One region of the Shewanella sp. A22 genome, then DNA from elsewhere that is predicted to be linked to it. Evidence: predicted binding sites of a transcription regulator. Region 1 holds the regulator's gene; each other region holds the start of a gene.

Region 1 (4,245 bases):
AGAATCAACAAGTGGCTCAACAACTGGAGTACTCGCAGGTGGTTTCGCTGACGCTACGGGGGCAGATGTCTCTTTGAATGAACCAGAACCGTGCAGTTCATCTAATAATGCTTCGAACTCATCATCGGTAATTTCGTCGCTATTATTCGCAGTTGGAGTTTTTGGAGCCTCGGAGCCTTGATTAGTATCAGATACTTGAGGTGCTACTGGACCTTTACCACCGCCATGCAATGCATCAAGTAGCGCTTCAAATTCCGATTCGTCAATCTCATCAATACTGCCAGAATTAGAGATCTCTTCTGATTGAGTATTAAGATCTTCAATGTACTCAGGTTCGCTTGACTCAACAACACTCTCGATAGGTTCAGGCTCTTCAGCTGCCATTTCTGAAGGTAATGGTGCACCTGAACTTAATAATTTAAGCTTCGCAAGCAATTCAGGATCTGCAGGGTCTTGGGTTTCCCCCTGTTGAGTTTGAGCAAACATGGAATTAATGGCGTCGACAGCTTGCAAAATGATATCCATTAATTCTGCATTTACGCCACGTTTACCAGTGCGCAATAAGTCAAACGTATTTTCGGCTTCGTGACATACGTCAACCATGGGTTTTAGGCTTAAAAAACCTGCTCCACCCTTAACGGTATGGAATCCACGGAAAATAGCATTAAGTAAATCACTGTCATCAGGATTATTTTCAAGGGCAACTAGTTGCTCTTGTAGAAGCTCTAAAATCTCACCAGCTTCGATTAAAAAGTCCTGGAGTATCTCTTCATCAACATCAAAGGACATTAAATTGACTCCTAATTAGAAACCCAGACTTGATAGCAGATCGTCAACTTCATCCTGACCAGTCACAACATCTTCACGCAATTCTGCATGCATGATTGGACCTTCTGCTTCTATCTTATTATCGTTTATAGCTGGCGATGATTCGGTAACATGATCTCCAAACACAGTTAACATTGAGACCAAATTACTTTCTACTTCACGAACTAAATCTATTACTCGGCGGATCATTTGACCCGTTAAGTCTTGGAAGTCTTGCGCCATCAAAATTTGATTTAATAGCTCACGTAGACGATTAGAATCATGTTCGCTATGCGACATAAACTGCTGAACATCATGACAAAGTGATTTAAACTCACTTAATTGTATATCACGACGCATCAGCTTATCCCACATGGGCGTCACAGATTGTATATTACTAATGATGGTATCGGCCAAAGGTAGGCATTCTTCAACCGCATCCATAGTTTTATTTGCAGCTTGTTCTGTCATATCGATAACATAATTCAATCTTTCTTTAGCATCCGGTATTTCGGTATTAGCTAATTCAGATAAACGGTTATCGACTTGAAAATCTCTTAGTGCACTATGGAGTTGTCGAGTTAACTTACCGACTTCTTCAAAAAGCTCACGCTGTAATGGCGCAGCAAGCTCCCTGATTGCGTCATCTGCTTTGTCTTGCTTACCAGAAGTAAGCAATTCAACAAGTTCTTGGGCCTGTTCGAGAGTGATTAACCCCGATATTGATGCCTGCATGACTTATCCTTGCTTATGCGAGTCGTTCAAAGATTTTATCTAACTTTTCTTTTAACGTTGCTGCGGTGAAAGGTTTTACCACATAACCATTAACACCGGCTTGCGCTGCTGCAATAATCTGTTCACGCTTAGCCTCTGCGGTTACCATCAATACCGGTAAATGTTTTAATGAATCATCTGCACGAATTGCTTTAAGTAAATCAATACCTTGCATTCCCGGCATATTCCAATCTGTTACCACGAAATCAAAGTCGCCTTTTTGTAACATAGGTAGGGCTGTTGAGCCATCATCTGCTTCTTGGGTATTATTAAATCCCAAATCTCGCAACAAGTTCTTAATGATACGCCTCATTGTTGAAAAATCGTCAACAATGAGAATCTTCATATTCTTGTCCAAGGTTTCCTCCGGTGAGCTGACACTCGTTTGCTCTAAATAAGTTATTATTCTTGTGTCCAATGCTTGAGCTTAGCTTTTAATCTGAGCATTGCCTGACTTAATATCTGGCTTACTCGCGATTCGCTAACCTCAAGGATGGCACCAATTTCTTTTAAATTTAATGCTTCGTCATAATATAACGATAATACTAACGCATCTCTTTCTGGCAATGTTTTAATTGCTTCAACCAGTGCAGATTGGAATTGAACTTCAGCAAGTGAGTCAAAGGTTTCATCTGGTGATTCGTTGTCTGTAATTAACACATCTTGCGAAACACCAAGATCTTCTATGCCTATGATTTTACCAACAGAAACATCATTTAAGATATGATGGTACTCATCGAGCGACATATCAAGTTTTTCGGCAATTTCTGTATCATGAGCATCTCGTCCAAGCTGTTGCCCTAATTCATCAATCACCTGTGCAACGCGACGATTATTTCGGTGAACAGAGCGTGGAACCCAGTCACCACGGCGAATTTCATCAATCATTGCACCACGAATTCTGATCCCTGCAAAGGTTTCAAACTTAGCGCCTTTGCTACAATCAAATTTAGATGAAGCTTCAAGTAACCCCATCATTCCAGCTTGTAATAAATCATCAAGTTGCACCGATGCTGGCAATCTTGCCAGCATATGATGGGCAATTCGCTTTACCAACGGTGCATACTGTTCAACAATAGACGTTTTGTTATCGAACTGAGTATACGCAGCGGCTTTATTCACTCGTCCTTCCTTCTTCTTGTATCGGCTTACGTTGTACAAGACGTTCAACAAAGAACTCTAAATGACCACCTGGCTGTTGTGGAACAGGCCAAGTCATAATTTTATTGGCTAACCCGTGATAAGCAATCGCTGAAGGTGATTTAGGATAAGCTTCAACCACTAACTTTTGCTTACGAACAGACTTCCGTAAATTTTCATCAAATGGAACTGTTGCCACCAATTCTAGAGCAACATCTAAAAATCTGTCAGTCACTTTACTTAGTTTAGCAAATAATTCCATACCTTCACGTAAACTACGCACCATATTTGCCACAATTTTGAAGTGGAACACACCATGCTCACGACTTAAAATCTTAATTAATGCATAGGCATCTGTAATTGACGTTGGTTCGTCGCACACCACAATCAGCACATCTTGTGATGCACGAGAAAAACTCAGCACCATATCAGATATGCCAGCAGCAGTATCAACAATTAAAATATCAAACTGAGTACGCATTTCACTAAATGCACGGATAAGTCCAGCATGTTGTGCTTGTGTTAACTCCACCATCGCTTGTGAACCCGAGGTAGCAGGAACAATACCAATACCTTTAGGGCCTCGTACAATGATGTCATCTAATTCGGCATCTCCGGACAAAACATGAGATAAATTTTTCTCTGCACGTATCCCAAGCATGACATCGACGTTGGCTAAGCCTAAATCGGCATCGAGTACTAATACGCGTTTGCCCTTTTCGGCTAATGCAACGGCGGTATTAATTGATACGCTTGTTTTGCCCACTCCGCCTTTGCCGCCGGACACGGCAATGACTTTAACTTTATCGTTATTTGGTTGATTCATCATACGTAAACCACTTGCTTGATCCCGACTCATATCTTTACTCAAATGCATAGGCTGTGTCATTAGACCACACCGTGTCTTGTGACGTTTGTTGTTCTTTTTCGTTTAATGCAGCTAGCGCTTGCTTCGCTAATGCTAATGTATCAGCCACTTTCATGTCCTCAGGAACACGTTGACCGTCAGTTACATAACTCAATGGTAACTCATTTTGAATCAATACGCTCAATGCACCAGCAATTGATATTGACTCATCCAATTTGGTGAGAATCGCACCGGACAATGGAATACGCTTAAAATGTTCTACAGCATCTTGCAATACACGACGTTGGCCCGTCGCTGACAAGACTAAGTAACTCCGGATGGGGATCCTACTATTTGCTGTCAAATTATCAAGTTGTTGATATAGACGCATGTCACGTTGTCCCATACCAGCGGTGTCAATTAACACTAACTTACGATTTCTGAACTGATACAGTATTTGTTCTAATTCGGTTAAATCATGTGCTTGCTTAACTGGACAGCCCATTATTTTGCCATAAGTCGCTAATTGCTCATAAGCACCAATACGGTAATGGTCAGTAGTAATTAATGCAACTTGCTCAGGTCCATGATGTGCGGCAAAACGAGCAGCAATTTTAGCTAAAGATGTTGTTTTACCAACACCGGTAGGACCAACAAATGCTACAACTCCACCGCGT
Region 2 (4,245 bases), on a different contig from region 1:
ATACGATCATATAAACGTTGTACTTTGGCATCGTCATCCACTTTTTTAAGTACATTACGTATATTGGTTTCAAGCATTTTGGTAAAGCGCATTCTTACCGACTTGCTCTTCATCATTATTTCAGGGTATAGCTTTACAATAAACTTCATGGGGCGTCCGCAGGTATCACCATCTTAATAGCACTACATTCAGTATCGCTAAGTGAAATTGGTATAATACGTTGATAATAAATTAAAAAAAAGCAAAGCTTGGTACACTCGATTTGTTCATGACATCAAGTGGATCACTCAGCATATGCAATAATTCGCGGATTATACCAAAGGATGACTATTAACCAAACATATTCACTTTTTTATCTGCCATTTGTTAGACCTAATAATACCAATCCTATTAAAGATGTGATCTTTCAGCGGGAGTTCAAAGCGCTGTAGGCAAGGCAGATGATTGAAGCGAATAGTGATCCTCGGTAACAAGCTCCTGCGTTACTCTACCTCCAGCATCTGACCGCTATGGATGGTGGGAATGTCTTATTTTTTATGGAAAAAAATAGACCATGCAGTCGTATTTTGAAAGCATCTAACGAAGCATAAAGGACTTTGAAACCCGCCAGAATGGAGTCTCTCAGGTATTTCACTTCTGTGTTACATCGATTTAAAAGGCAACAACCATTTCTACATCAATGTGCCTTGAATTGAAAAACCTGAGAGACTCTGAACTGACCAGATATTTAATGAGATTGGTATAACAGGATTCATAGCTTAATACTTATACTTAAAACAAAAACGCAACCTCTTTTAGTACCAAGAGATTGCGTCTGTGTTTATTCACAAAAAGAATTATTCAGTAACGATTATTTCATTCGACTCTTTAGGTTTACCTTGCTCAATAGAAATTTCGACACGACGGTTTCTGGCTTGATTCTCTTTTGTATCATTCGCAACCAAAGGATGATTAGAAGCCTCACCAACCACTTTCATACGCGTCTCATCAAAACCAGGCACTCTTCTTAGTTCATGGGCCACCGAAACAGCCCGTTGACTTGATAATGCCCAATTAGAACTGTACAGCTCGTTACTAATATCGGCACCATCTGTATGACCAGACACGGTAACAATCCCAGGGACATCCTTTAACAGCTCACCAATTGATCGCACAATCGGCTTAAACTTAGGTTGTAGAAAGCCAGAACCAGATGCAAAAGAGCCTTTTTCACGAATTCGAATAATAATTTGCTGACCTAATGATTCAATTTCAATGGCACCATCAACAATCTCTTCATTGAGCTTTTCGGCCATTTTTTTAACTTGCTCGTTAATGTTCTCTTGTGAAGAAGCGGCATCTTTTTTAACAGCTTCAGCTTCTTGCTGAGCCGTTGCGGCGGCATTTCCCCCACGTTGTTCACCACTTTGTTTTTGAGTGCCACCAGCACTGTCTTCTTCACCAGCCTGATATTCTATCGTCGGCTGGGTCATTTCATTGGTTTGTTGATTAATAATTTCAATGGGGGTGGGATCAGGACGACCAGGGCGAAATTCAAGTGCGATTACCGAGGTCCCCTTAGGAATATCCTTTACTTCAACTTTATTTTGTACACCAAATGCATACTTCATTGAACCAGCGATTTGCTTAAACTTCATCACGTCCATTTCAGAAAACGCTAATAATAATACGAAAAAACACATTAGCAACGACATTAAATCAGCAAACGTCGCAAGCCACATAGGGGCCCCTGCAGGTGGACAATCACACTTGGCCTTAGCCATGAGTTACTCTCCGTCCGTTGTGTCGATATTACGCAGTTTTTCTGCTAAATAATTCTTTAAAAAGCCTTCTATCACTCGAGGGTTTTGACCATCTTGAATCGCTAACACCGCATCCATAATTAAATAACGATTAAGCAATTCTTCATTCATGCGCAATGACAACTTATCCGCCATAGGGATTGCAATCATGTTTGCAATCATTGCACCATAAAGCGTCGTTAATAGTGCCACAGCCATTGAAGGACCAATGGATTTAGGGTCATCCATGTTAGATAACATCGCCACTAGACCCACTAGGGTACCAATCATTCCCATCGCGGGAGCAACATCACCCATGGCTTTAAAAATACCAATCCCGGCTTTATGTCGCTCTTCTGTCAACGCAATGTCTTTTTCAAGCGCATTTCGCACCACATCGGCATCATGACCATCAACCAGCATATCAATCGCTTTTTGCATAAAACTATTGGTAATTACCGCTTCTTCTAATGCTAAGAATCCCCCTTTACGAGCCGCATCAGCCATCGTAACCGACTGCTCAATCAAATCTTCGGGTTTATCCAATTTGAACATAAAAGCTTTTAAACCAATCTTAATTGAACCTAAAAATTGCTTTAGGTTAAATTTCATCATCACAACAAATAAAGAGCCTGCCACAACAATCAGAATTGACGGTACATCGATAAATAAGCCAACACCGCCACTGGTGGCCATCGCGCCAATAATAAATGCAAAAGCACCGATAATACCTATTAGGGTAGCTAAATCCACAACATCTCCTCAACCGCAGTCATTACGCTGCTTATGTTCAGCTCACAGTATATAACCTGAATAGCCAGACACCATATTGTATAAACAATGTTATCCATCGTTATGTATTACCGCACAATTTTCAATACTATTTTACGCTAACAATCACAAATCATAACTACTTATCGGACAAACTCGGCTCAAGTTTAGCTTGTTTTTACACATTCTAAACAAAATTCAATAACAAAGCGTGCTGTTGAGCAAATATCCAGCGACTGTATTTGACCGATACGTTGGGCTGATATACCTTGTCACACGCTGAATGAAAGGAATGATAATTGTGGCTAAAAAACCAGAAAACCTCAGTTTTGAACAATCACTAACTGAACTTGAAACCATCGTGGCGCATTTAGAGCAAGGCGAAGTGTCACTAGATGACGCACTAAAACAATTTGAGCGCGGCATAAAATTAGTTCGTCAAAGCCAAAATAAGCTTGAGCAAGCGCAGCAAAAAGTCTCTATATTATTAAATGAAGATGATGCTGAACTAGCACCGTTCACAATTGAAAATGAATAACTGTCAAAAAAGTGTGTATTAAATAATAGGGCTTAAATAGGTGCTAGCTGAAGCGATAAAAACATACCAAACCCGCGTTAATGGTATTCTTAACCAACATTTAACCCTGCTCGATGATGCTGCGCCCGACTTAAAAGCAGCCATGCTTCATGGGGCATTATTGGGTGGTAAACGCATTAGGCCTTTTTTAGTCTACAGTGTAGGTGACATGCTTGGGGTAAATATTAATGCACTTGACAAAGCGGCCGCTGCAATTGAGTGCATTCACGCCTACTCGTTAATACACGATGACTTACCCGCAATGGATAATGATGCGCTTCGTCGTGGCCAGCCTACGGTTCATATTGCATTTGATGAAGCGACCGCTATTCTTGCTGGCGATGCACTGCAAACATTGGCCTTTGAAATAATCACCGAACCATCTGATCACTTAGCACCGACGCAACAGCTAGCCATGGTTAGAGTATTAGCAAGAGCCTCTGGTTATCAAGGTATGTGTGGCGGACAAGCGATTGATCTTAGTTCGACTGATCACAGTATTGAATTAAGTAGGTTAACTGAGTTACATAACAAAAAAACCGGAGCGTTAATCAGTTGTGCTGTTGAGCTAGCGTTAATCGCTGCGAATATACCAGACGCACACTATCAACTGATGATGAAATATGCCCAAACGCTCGGATTAGCATTTCAAGTACAAGATGATATTTTAGATATCATCGCCAGCACCGAAGAGCTAGGCAAACCACAAGGCAGCGATCAACAATCGAATAAAAGCACCTTCCCGAAATTACTAGGTCTCGATGGTGCTAAAGCCTGTGCAGAACAACTAATACAAGATGCACTATCAGCGCTGACTAAATTACCATACAATAGCCAGTTAATTGCAGACTTCGCCCACTATATTATTGAGCGAAGATTATAATAAAGAGTCAGAAAATCTCGCTATGAGTTTCGATATTTCTAAATTCCCAGTACTAGCAAAAGCTAATACACCAGAAGAATTAAGGAAGTTACCTCAAGGTTTACTTCCACAAGTGTCTGATGAACTTAGACAATTCTTACTTGAGTCTGTGGCTATTTCTAGCGGACACTTTGCTTCTGGCTTAGGCACAGTTGAATTAACTGTGGCACTTCATTATGTCTATAACACCCCAT
Region 3 (4,245 bases), on a different contig from region 1:
ACGCCATTAACTTAATAGCATTGTCTTTATGCGGCGCATGTTTTGCCAGTGCCATACCTGATACGTTGACATGGGCACCACGATTTTGTTGATTTGGAAAATTAATTTCAACAGCCTCTGCCCAACTTTTTTGATTTTTATCCATTAGCATCTTGCCAAAGTAGTAGCTATTACCAATAGCCACATCGCACATGCCTTCTTTAACAGCTAATACTTGATCACGGTCATTACCTTGAGGTTTACGTGCTAAGTTAGCTTTTACGCCTTCTAACCACGTTTTGGTTTTTGCTTCACCATCATGGGCAATCATCGATGCTACAAGCGCAATATTGTAGGGATGCTTACCGCTTCGAGTACAAATTTTGCCTTTATATTCAGGAGAGGCTAAATCTTCGTAGTCAATATCTATTTTACCGCTACGCTCTTTAGAAGAATAGACATTACGCACACGCATTGTTAATGCAAACCAATCATTTTGTTGTGAGCGATATTGAGCCGGAATATTATGATTAATCACGGGGTCCTCGACGGGAGCAACCAGCTCCTTATCGACTAACTCCATTAGACGAGAAAAATCTGACGTCAACACCACGTCAGCTGGAGATAAACGACCTTCGCGTGCGATACGCTCAGCAATGCCATCTTTGGCAAACACCACTTTAACGTCAACACCACTTTGCTCGGTAAATTTTTCAAGAATAGGTTCAATCAAAAAAGCTTGACGATAAGAATAAACCGTTAATGCATCTGCTGCACTGACAGAAGAAGCCACACTCGCTACCCCTAAAAATACGACACTTTTTAGCAATTTCATTAATCAACGCTCCCTAATTGAACAATATTCATTATTATAAACACAACTGATAATAGTTATCAGTTACAACAGGGTAAGTGATCATATCAAAAGGAGCAAGTATTGTTTCAGCCCCAACCGGAAAAAACATTCCGATTTAACTCAATATATTTATAGCATTTATCAATCATATTGTTGGAGTATATGCCTTATCAAAACACAGTAGTTATGACGGTTACCAATATTTTTCAACCGTTATCTGCCCTGGCGCTCGCCGGAGGTTTTTAGTCAACCCTTTATCAACTAAAGCAACTTGAGCATCCGAGACCATTCCAGGGTTACCACAAATCATAACTTGGGAATGTTCAATATTAATATCGAGTCCTGCTTTTTGCTCAAGAAGCCCACTATTAATAGCATCAGGGATGCGGCATGATAAGCCTTCGGGGTAATCTTCGCGAGTCACAACAGGAATAAACACAAACTGCTGAGGGTATTTATCAACAAGTTTTTTAATCGTCTCTAGGTAGGCTAAATCTTCAGCTAGTCGCACACCATAAACTAAAACGATTTTTTCAAAACGCTGCCAAGGTTCATCCGTGGCCAACATTGAAATAAATGGTCCTACAGCAGTCCCAGTTGCCAAAAACCACAAATGCTTACCTTGTAATGCGCCGTGAGGTATTTCATCTAACGTCATAAAACCAGCAGCTTTAGATGTGACTTCAATACTATCGCCAAGGGTTAATGCTTTTAAATCAGGCGATAACAGTCCGTCTTCAACTGCCACGGCAAGCACTTCGACGTATTCAGTGCCAGGCGGGTTAACGAGAGAGTACGCTCTGGCAATACGCTTACCATCACGCATTTGGCTGAGCTTAATAAACTGACCAGCGATAAAAGGTTCGATATCAGCTTTGATACGCAGCGAGAATAATTTATCATTCCAATCAATGCGTTCAATCACCTTTCCCATAGTCCACATAGTCACTATCCTTATCGATGAAAGCTAAGCTTCATCATAGGAGACTATGTGTCTTGAGTCACGTTTTCTGATCCATCTTTAGTCAAGTTATCTTGCTTAAATTGTGCTAAACCTTGCTGTACCAATTCATAGGTTTTATCAACGCCTGCAGCAATGTCCCCCTCCAATACTTTTAAACCAGACAATATCTCACTTGCTTCTTTAAAACCTTTATCAATAGCATCACCAATTTTTACCATAAAACTATTAACTTGCTCATCGTGCCCCATGGATTGATTTTGCTTTTGATGCACCGAAAAAAACTGAGTGGCAAAACTAACAATACGATCCGCTGTCGCTTCAGGCGAATAATCTACCCCGTTATCTATGCTTTTTTGAACAGAATTGTCTCCTAACGATGGGGCAAGCTCTTCATTAATGGCTTCTATCGCTGCTCGGTACAGTAATGCCATGGACTTGTCTCCAGCGGCAATACTCACTTCTTCTTGCGCGGCAAGAATGGTGTTATTCATCATTTGACGACTGAGCTGATTAGCGGAAACGTTACTCGATGTATTAACCTCCGAGCTAGGATTATTGGAAGCCGCTGAGGTTGACGAAGCTACTGTTGTGGTCGCAGTGTTTTTATTTTCTCGTGCAGTAGGCACTTGCGCAGAAGCTGAATGTTTAACGTCCATAATAATTTCTCACTTAATATGACAGATAGCTTAATTATCGACCAGAAAACACATATCTGAAGCCATAATCAAAAATATTCGCATTCGACACACCAATTAGATTGTGTGGACCTATCAAAAAATGTTCAACGAAACAGCATCTCATGAATACATCATAGGCTCTTAACTCCGATACTTACGTAATAATTGATAGAGTACAATGATAAAAAGTGCAGATAACACGATGATTTATTGAAGCAATTTAATGTATAGCATTAACAGACTTTTTCAGTTACCTCACACCAAAAATCATAATAAAAACCACTTTATTTGACCACGAAACAATCGATTGATAGTAAGGTTAAAAATTTAGCGATATAGTCAATACATATTGGACACAGCTAAGCACTGTTAGGCCAACATTGAGAAAAAAATCCCTTTGACGGCTATAATGTTTTTTATTGAAGGATAATAATATGCCACAACAACATTGGGTTATGTGGGGAATTGATATTTTCTCAGGTCTTTTTTTAATATTACTTTGGGCCTTATTAATCGCAGTCATTTACATGTTTATCGCAGATAAACTGCAAACCAAACAAGCCATTAGACATAACTATCCCGTTATAGGTCGCTTTAGGTACATCTTTGAAAAGCAAGGCGAGTTTTTCAGGCAATACTTTTTTGCTCAAGACAGAGAGGAGTTGCCTTTTAATCGTGCCGAACGAAGTTGGGTATACCGCGCGGCTAAAAATGTAGATAGAACAATTTCATTTGGTTCAACCCAAGTGCTGGATAAACCAGGCACTATCATGTTCATGAACTCAGCTTTTCCCGTCAGCGAACACGAGAAACATAATACTATACCTGTAACAATCGGGCCCAATTGTCATCATCCCTATACTACCGATAAAATTTGCCATATTTCGGCAATGAGTTTTGGTGCATTATCACGTCCAGCTGTGACCGCATTATCTCATGGCGCCGCCAAAGCTGGGTGTTGGCTCAATACCGGGGAAGGAGGATTAAGCCCTTATCATCTTAAAGGTCAGTGCGATTTAGTATTTCAAATAGGTACCGCTAAATATGGTGTTCGCGATGAGCAAGGGCACTTAGATCCACAAAAGCTTAGCGATATTGCCGAACATCCAGAAGTCAAAATGTTTGAAATCAAGTTAAGCCAAGGTGCTAAGCCGGGCAAAGGTGGCATTTTGCCCGCCATCAAAGTGAATAAAGAAATCGCTGCAATTCGCGGAATCCCTGTAGGGCAAGACTCTATTAGCCCTAATGGCCATATTGAGTTGCATAATGTTGCAGATATTATCGATATGATCAATCAAGTAAGACAAATTACAGGTAAACCCACAGGCATTAAAGCGGTATTAGGTGATACAGCTTGGGTAACAGAGCTGATGGATGAAATTGAACGCCGCGGCATTGAATATGCGCCAGATTTCTTTACCTTAGACAGTTCAGATGGCGGCACAGGAGCAGCGCCACAAGCGTTAATGGATAATGTAGGCTTGCCATTACGACAAAGTTTACCATTACTCATTGATATACTAAATGAACGCGGATTTAAGCAACGTATCAAAGTTATCGCGACTGGGAAAATGATCATGCCGTCATACGTTGCATGGGCATTAGCCACTGGTGCGGACTTTATTGCTTCAGCTCGCGGAAATATGTTTGCTTTAGGTTGCATTCAATCACTTCAATGCAACAAAGATACATGCCCAACCGGTATTACAACTCATAACACAAGGCTACAACGTGGTTTAGACCCTAAAGATAAATCTGCTCGAGTGGCT

The links. The regulator FliA, encoded in region 1, starts transcription of late flagellar genes. The targets are predictions, from matches to a motif close to CTAAAGNTNNNNNNNNNNNNGCCGATA.
Region 2: a site for FliA is predicted at 2,697-2,723, ahead of pomA (flagellar motor protein PomA). Genes of this name have one in related genera too.
Region 3: a site for FliA is predicted at 2,491-2,517, ahead of ACWXWT_RS02375 (DUF5610 domain-containing protein). Genes of this name have one in related genera too.

The regions. Positions count from the first base shown of each region.
Region 1 is NZ_JBSQBN010000001.1:23,323-27,567, reverse strand. Features, by position in the region: gene ACWXWT_RS00130 (chemotaxis protein CheA) at 1-789, opposite strand, end outside; gene ACWXWT_RS00125 (protein phosphatase CheZ) at 805-1,542, opposite strand; gene cheY (chemotaxis response regulator CheY) at 1,556-1,939, opposite strand; gene ACWXWT_RS00115 (RNA polymerase sigma factor FliA) at 1,984-2,703, opposite strand; gene ACWXWT_RS00110 (MinD/ParA family protein) at 2,696-3,580, opposite strand; gene flhF (flagellar biosynthesis protein FlhF) at 3,585-4,245, opposite strand, start outside.
Region 2 is NZ_JBSQBN010000096.1:5,667-9,911, forward strand. Features, by position in the region: gene thiI (tRNA uracil 4-sulfurtransferase ThiI) at 1-149, opposite strand, end outside; gene ACWXWT_RS15430 (flagellar motor protein MotB) at 837-1,763, opposite strand; gene pomA (flagellar motor protein PomA) at 1,767-2,534, opposite strand; gene xseB (exodeoxyribonuclease VII small subunit) at 2,854-3,090, shown strand; gene ispA ((2E,6E)-farnesyl diphosphate synthase) at 3,131-4,012, shown strand; gene dxs (1-deoxy-D-xylulose-5-phosphate synthase) at 4,035-4,245, shown strand, end outside.
Region 3 is NZ_JBSQBN010000006.1:27,671-31,915, reverse strand. Features, by position in the region: gene ACWXWT_RS02385 (extracellular solute-binding protein) at 1-814, opposite strand, end outside; gene ACWXWT_RS02380 (ferredoxin--NADP reductase) at 1,029-1,778, opposite strand; gene ACWXWT_RS02375 (DUF5610 domain-containing protein) at 1,823-2,455, opposite strand; gene ACWXWT_RS02370 (FMN-binding glutamate synthase family protein) at 2,911-4,245, shown strand, end outside.